2 regions of the Stenotrophomonas sp. C9D9 genome follow, and region 2 is predicted to be linked to the other one. Evidence: riboswitches for the same ligand, from Rfam matches in the RefSeq annotation. Region 2 holds a riboswitch; the other holds the start of a gene.
The links. A riboswitch is a leader RNA that binds a small molecule or an ion and turns the genes downstream of it on or off. The one in region 2 is predicted to bind glycine.

Region 1: another riboswitch for glycine. It lies ahead of gcvP (aminomethyl-transferring glycine dehydrogenase); the one in region 2 lies ahead of ACXI0D_RS14220 (trimeric intracellular cation channel family protein).

The regions. Positions count from the first base shown of each region.
Region 1 covers NZ_JBSZIF010000003.1:202,684-206,084, forward strand. Annotated here, with positions in the region: gene ACXI0D_RS02915 (multidrug effflux MFS transporter) at 136-1,362, opposite strand; glycine riboswitch at 1,662-1,764, shown strand; partial or broken gene gcvP (aminomethyl-transferring glycine dehydrogenase) at 1,827-3,401, shown strand, end outside.
Region 2 covers NZ_JBSZIF010000004.1:1,921,541-1,924,941, forward strand. Annotated here, with positions in the region: gene ACXI0D_RS14215 (3-deoxy-7-phosphoheptulonate synthase) at 1-1,002, shown strand, start outside; gene ACXI0D_RS14220 (trimeric intracellular cation channel family protein) at 1,200-1,817, opposite strand; glycine riboswitch at 1,902-2,005, opposite strand; glycine riboswitch at 2,019-2,108, opposite strand; gene ACXI0D_RS14225 (GIY-YIG nuclease family protein) at 2,149-2,424, shown strand; gene ACXI0D_RS14230 (nuclear transport factor 2 family protein) at 2,546-2,977, shown strand; gene ACXI0D_RS14235 (hypothetical protein) at 2,983-3,401, shown strand, end outside.

The DNA.
Region 1 (3,401 bases), on a different contig from region 2:
ACCTCATGCAACGACATTGGATCGGCTGGCTGTCGTGCACCTGTGCACCGGCTGGCTGGAGTGCCCAGCCTAGTCCGGTGGTTTCCCGTCGCAAGCGCTGCGGGCGTCGCGGCCTGCCCTACCCCTGCACGCTGCTCAGTGACCCGTGCAGGCCGCCTGCGCCGTGCGTTCACGCTGGTGTTCCCAGTACCAGAACACGAAGCCGGCGCCGAAGAACGCGGCCTGGCCCAGCGCCAGGTGCAACGGGCTGGCGCTGAGCAGCGGCGACACCACGCCGGCCACCACGGTGCTGATCATCAGCTGCACGAACGCCTGCAGCGACGAGGCCAGGCCACGCTGGTGCGGGTACATGTCCAGCACCGCGAGCGCCAGGATCGGGAAGATCAATGCCATGCCCATGCCGCCCAGGAAGATCGGCAGCACCGCCCACGGCAGCACGAACTGCGGCGCCAGCGCCACGTAGCCAACGTTCAGCAGCACCGACAGCGCGCACAGGCCGAAACCGATGGCGACCTGGCGGGTGGGCGTGGTGTGCCCGGCCATGCGCCCGGACAGGAACGAGCCGGTGGTCATGCCGCCGATGGTGGGGATGAACAGCCAGGCGAAGCCGCCCTCGCCCAGGTGCAGGTGCTGCATCACGAACACCGGCGCCGAGGAGATGTACAGGAAGATGCCGCCGAAACCGATGCTGCCGGCCAGCGCCAGGCGAAGGAAACGCGGATCGAAACCGATGCGCACGTAGTCACGCATCAGCACGCGCGGCGACAGCGGCACCCGTGCCTCGACCGGATGGGTTTCCGGCAGGTAGCGCGCGGTCGCTGCCAGCAGGACCAGTGCGAACACCACCAGGAACCAGAAGATCAGCGGCCAGCCCGCGCCACTGAGCAGGATCCAGCCACCGATGATCGGTGCAATGGCCGGGGCGATGCCGAACAGCATCGACACCTGGCTCATCAGCCGCTGCGCGTCGTGGCCGTGGTACAGGTCGCGGATCACCGCGCGGCCGACGATCATGCCGACGCCCGCGGACAGGCCCTGCAGCGCGCGGAACGCCAGCAGCGTGGTCAGGTCGGTGGAAAGCGCACAGCCGACCGAGGCGCCGACGAACACCACCAGGCCGCCGAGGATCACCCGCTTGCGGCCCCAGGCATCGGACAGCGGGCCGTGTGCCAGGCTCATCAGGCCGTAGAACAGCAGGTACACGCTGATGGTCTGCTGCACCGCCACCTCGTCCACCGCCAGGCGCTGGGCCAGCTGCGGGAACGCCGGGAAGATGGTGTCGATCGAGAACGGACCGAACATGGCCAGGCCGGCGAGCAGCAGTGCCATGCGGCGGGTGGAAGGAGCAACAGCGGCGGTCATGGAGAAGGCGTCCGGCAGGGCCATGCGCGGCACGCACGGCGGGCGCCGGTCCCCTGCAGCAGGGACGGCGCCAGATGAATTCGGGTATTCGCCCATCATAGGTGGGGATTGCGCCTGACGCCATGCAGCAGTGCACAAAACGCACGGACGGGCCATCGGCCATTCAGGCGCCGCGGCCGGGCCCGGAGGCGGCTGGCGCGCCCGCAACGGGCTATAATCGGCGGGCAACACGGTGGGAGAAGCGGAACACCGCTGCCGAAGGCGCAACGCCCGTAATCGCTCAGGCCCGATACCACCCGTAACACAACTCTGGAGAGACCGGTTCGATCCGGCGCCGAAGGGGCACGAAGCCGCGGTTTTCCGCGCTTCCAAACTCTCAGGCAAAAGGACAGAGGGGCGCCCCGCAGACCGCCGACCGGCGGCTTGTGCCCGTGCGTGTGCCCTTTCCTGACGGATCCTTCGCCATGTCCCAGAACACCCCTTCCCTGCGTGAGCTCGAGCACCACAATGCGTTCGTCGAGCGCCACATCGGCCCCAACGATGCCGAGATCGCGCAGATGCTCGACGTCGTCGGCCACGCATCGCTGGATGCGATGACCGATGCCATCGTACCGGCCAAGATCAAGTCGCCGGCGCCGCTGGCACTGCCGGAATCGATGACCGAAGTGCAGGCACTGGCGAAGATCCGTGCGATCGCCGACAAGAACACCGTGCTGCGCAGCTTCATCGGCCAGGGCTACTACGGTACCCACACGCCGAACGTGATCCTGCGCAACATCCTGGAAAACCCGGCCTGGTACACCGCCTACACCCCGTACCAGGCGGAAATTCTCGCAGGGCCGCATGGAAGCGCTGATCAACTTCCAGACCCTGTGCGCCGACCTCACCGGCATGGAAATCGCCAACGCCTCGCTGCTGGACGAAGCCACCGCCGCCGCTGAAGCGATGACCCTGGCCAAGCGTTCGGCCAAGTCGAAGTCGGACACCTTCTTCGTGCACGACGCCGTGCACCCGCAGACCCTGGAGCTGCTGCGCACCCGCGCCGAGCCCATGGGCATCGTGCTGCGCGTCGGCACCCCGGCCGAGGCACTGGAAGCGGAAGCCTTCGGCCTGCTGCTGCAGTACCCGGACACCTTCGGCCAGGTCGGCGACTACAAGGCGCTGGTCGATGCCGTGCACGCACGCGGCGGCCTGGTGGCCGTGGCCAGCGACCTGCTGGCGCTGACCCTGCTGGCCGCCCCGGGCGAATGGGGCGCGGACATCGTGGTCGGCAACAGCCAGCGTTTCGGCGTGCCATTCGGCTTCGGCGGCCCGCACGCCGCGTTCATGGCCTGCCGTGACGCCTACAAGCGCTCGATGCCAGGCCGCCTGATCGGCGTCTCGGTCGATGCGCAGGGCAACCCGGCCTACCGCCTGACCCTGCAGACCCGCGAGCAGCACATCCGCCGCGAGAAGGCCACCTCCAACATCTGTACCGCACAGGTGCTGCTGGCGGTGATGGCCTCGATGTATGCCGTCTACCACGGCCCGGAAGGCCTGACCCGCATCGCCCGTCGCACCCACCGCCTGGCCTCGATCCTGGCCGCGGCACTGCGCACGGCCGGCGTGCAGGTCGGTGGCGACTTCTTCGACACCCTGCATGTCACCGGCGTGCACGCCGATGAGATCCACGCCAAGGCCCGCGCCGCCGGTTACAACCTGCGCGCGATCGACAGCGACTCGGTCGGCATCAGCCTGGACGAGACCGCTACCCGCGCCGACGTGGTCGCGCTGGCCGCCGTGTTCGGTGCGCAGGCCGACGTCGACGCGCTGGATGCCAGCACCGCCGATGCGCTGCCGGCCGGCCTGCTGCGCCAGTCCGCGTTCCTGACCCACCCGGTGTTCAACACCCACCACAGCGAGCACGAACTGCTGCGCTACCTGCGCTCGCTGGCCGACAAGGACCTGGCGATGGACCGCACGATGATCCCGCTGGGCTCGTGCACCATGAAGCTCAACGCCACCGCCGAGATGATCCCGGTGACCTGGCCGGAGTTCTC
Region 2 (3,401 bases):
ATGCTGCCCTGTGACGATGAAGCCTCCGACACCGTCAGCGCCTCGCGCGCGGCCCTGCACCAGATCCTGCATGGCCGTGACGATCGCCTTGCGGTGGTGGTGGGCCCGTGCTCGATCCACGACCCGAAGGCCGCCATCGAATACGCCCAGCGCCTCAAGCCGCTGCGCGACGCGCTGGCCGGCGAACTGGAAATCGTCATGCGCGTGTACTTCGAGAAGCCGCGCACCACGGTGGGCTGGAAGGGCCTGATCAACGATCCGGACCTGGATGGCAGCTTCAGGATCGACAAGGGCCTGCGCATCGCCCGCGGCCTGCTGCGCGACATCAACAAGCTCGGCCTGCCAGCCGGTGTCGAGTTCCTTGACGTGATCTCGCCGCAGTACATCGCCGACCTGGTGGCGTGGGGCGCGATCGGTGCACGCACCACCGAAAGCCAGGTGCATCGCGAGCTGGCGTCGGGGCTGTCGTGCCCGGTCGGCTTCAAGAACGGCACCGATGGCAACGTGAAGATCGCCGCCGACGCGGTGGGTGCAGCGTCCAATCCGCACCACTTCCTGTCGGTCACCAAGCAGGGCGGTACCGCCATCGTATCGACCGCCGGCAATCCGGATTGCCATGTGATCCTGCGCGGCGGCAAGCAGCCGAACTACGACGCAGGCAGCGTCGCCGACGCCTGCCAGGTGCTGGCCAAGGCCAGGCTGCCGACGCGCCTGATGATCGACGCCAGCCATGCCAACAGCCTGAAGAATCCGGAAAACCAGCCGAAGGTGATCGAGGACATCGCCGTTCAGTTGGAAGACGGCGAACAGCGCATCGTTGGTGTGATGATCGAGAGCCATCTGGTTGGTGGCCGCCAGGAACTGGTGGAAGGCCAGCCGCTGGTCTACGGGCAGAGCATCACCGATGGCTGCATCGACTGGGACACCACCGTGACGGTGTTGCAGCGACTGGCTGCGGCCGTGCGCGCCCGTCGCGACGTGAAGGTGTCCGAAGCCGCTTGAGTGCGGCACGTGTGTGGATGGCGGCCAGCGCCTGCGGGGGTGCGGCCGCGATCAGGGCCGGCCGGAGTTGGAGACCGGCCCATCTGCACCGGCGATGCGCCTGGCGCTGCGCATGAGCGACAGCGCCAGGTACATCGCCGGGGTGGTGCAGTAGATCCGCGCCAAGCCTGGAACCCCATGCTCGGCGAACGCGAACCTCAATGCACTTCGTCGTGGTACACGAACTTCGGCATTTCCCAGCGGTAGTGGATCGCCAGCAGGCGCAGCGCGAAGCCGCCGCCCAGGCAGCACAGGATCGCAGTGGCATCGGCCACGCCCCAATGCAGCAGCAACAGATAGGCCGCGCCGGTCAGCAGCGCGATGATCGCGTACAGCTCCTTCTGGAAGATCAGCGGCACCTCGTTGCAGAGGATGTCGCGCAGCACGCCGCCGAACGCGCCGGTCAGCATGCCGGCGATCAGCACGATCGGCATCGCATGGCCGGCCTCGCGCGCGATCGAGCAGCCGATCAGGGTGAAGGCGATCAGGCCCAGGCCATCGAGCACCAGGAAGGTGCGGCGGAAGTGGTGCATCCAGCGTGCGACCCAGGTGGCGATCAGCGCCGCGCATACGGTGAAGCCCAGGTACTCGGGATGCTTCACCCAGCCCAGCGGGTAATGGCCGAGCAGGATGTCGCGCAGCGAGCCGCCGCCGAGGGCGGTGACGCAGGCGATCATGACCACGCCGAACAGGTCCATGCGGCGGCGGCCGGCGGACAGCGCGCCGGTCATGGCTTCGGCGGAAATGGCGATCAGGTAGATGATGGACAGCAGCATGGGGCAGGCTCCGGGCGCGGTAGGGCCGGCCATGCGCGTATACCGCCACTGCCTGCGCAATGACGGGATGACGATGACCGGTGCCGCTCCCGCTGTCCTTTTGCCTGAGAGTTCAGCGGCGTGGGCCGCGTGCCCCTTCGGCGGATCGTCCCGGGCGTGCCCGGTGACCTCTCTCCAGCTCGGCGAGTCGAATGCATGGTTGGTGGGATTCCAGCCCACCGGCCTGAGCGATCATGGGAGCCTGCGCCTTCGGCGGGCGCCAGCGCGGCGCCTCTCTCCTGCATTCGGGCGCCAGTATATCCGCTGCAGTGCAGCACGGCATAATCCGGGCATGGCCCCGTCCCTCCGCCCGTGGTTCCTGTACCTGCTCGAATGCCGCGATGGCAGCTATTACGCCGGCATCAGCACCGATGTGGAGGCGCGTTTCGCCGCCCACCAGGCCGGCAAGGGCGCGCGCTACACCCGGGCACGGCCACCGCTGCGCGTGCTGGCCGTGCGCGAGTACCCGGACCGGGCCGCCGCCTCACGCGCCGAGTGGCAACTCAAGCAGCAGCCGCGCGAACGCAAGCTGGCCTGGCTGCAGGCACCAGCCGAGACGCTTCTGTAGATCCACGCCCACGCTCGGCTCCGGCCTGCCGACATCGCCGGTCCCAGTAGAGCCACGCCATGCGTGGATGGGCTGCCCGGCCCATGCGATGATCGCCCCGCGCCCAGCCCTGGAGACCCGGATGTCCACGATCGCCCTGCTGTTCGCTCTCTCCGCATCAACAAGTCCCGCCGCAGACCCGGCCACCATCGCGGCCATCGAAGCTACCTGCCACGATTACGTCGACGGCCAGCTGGAGGCCGACCCGCAGCGCGTCGCCCGCTCCCTGCATCCGGATCTGGCCAAGCGCGCGGTCCTCGGCGATACACCCGATGAACGCCTGGGCCTGCGCCGGATGTCGAAGGAAGAGCTGGTCTCGCTGACGAAGCAGGGCGCGTTGAAGACGCCGAAGGATCAATGGGACCGCCGCTGCACGGTGCTGGACGTGACCGGCAACGCGGCCTCGGTGCGGCTGGAAACCCCGTGGTTCGTCGACTACTTCCACATGGGGCGCTTCGACCAGCGCTGGGTCATCGTCAACGCACTGTGGTATCCAAAACCAAAGGCGAAGTGAGCGCGATGCGCGCTGCTGGCAAGGCATTGATCTCCGTCGTCGTAGTGGTCGCCGGTATCGCGCTGCTGCCTGGCCTGCTGTACCTGCTCGGACTGGCGCTGGTGGAAGGCCGGCCGAAGCCGGCGGACCGCGCGCCCAGTGGTGTGGCTGCGTGCAGTAGTGAACCACGGGCGGGATACCAGCCGATGAACCCCTGGCGCTTCGCCGCGCAGTTCTTCGACAAGGACGTGATGCAGAAGAAGGTGCCGGAAGTGGAGCGGGAGGCCTTCTGGATTGCCCGACGCCATCTGTGGCGACAGCCTCGGCACGGCATGCTGCGCTGGCATCTGAGCAGCACCGCGTTGACGATCTGGATCACCCGGCATTGGAGTACCGCGCAGATTGCCGATACCGCAAGGAAGGAGGACTTCTGCCGCACCTGGTC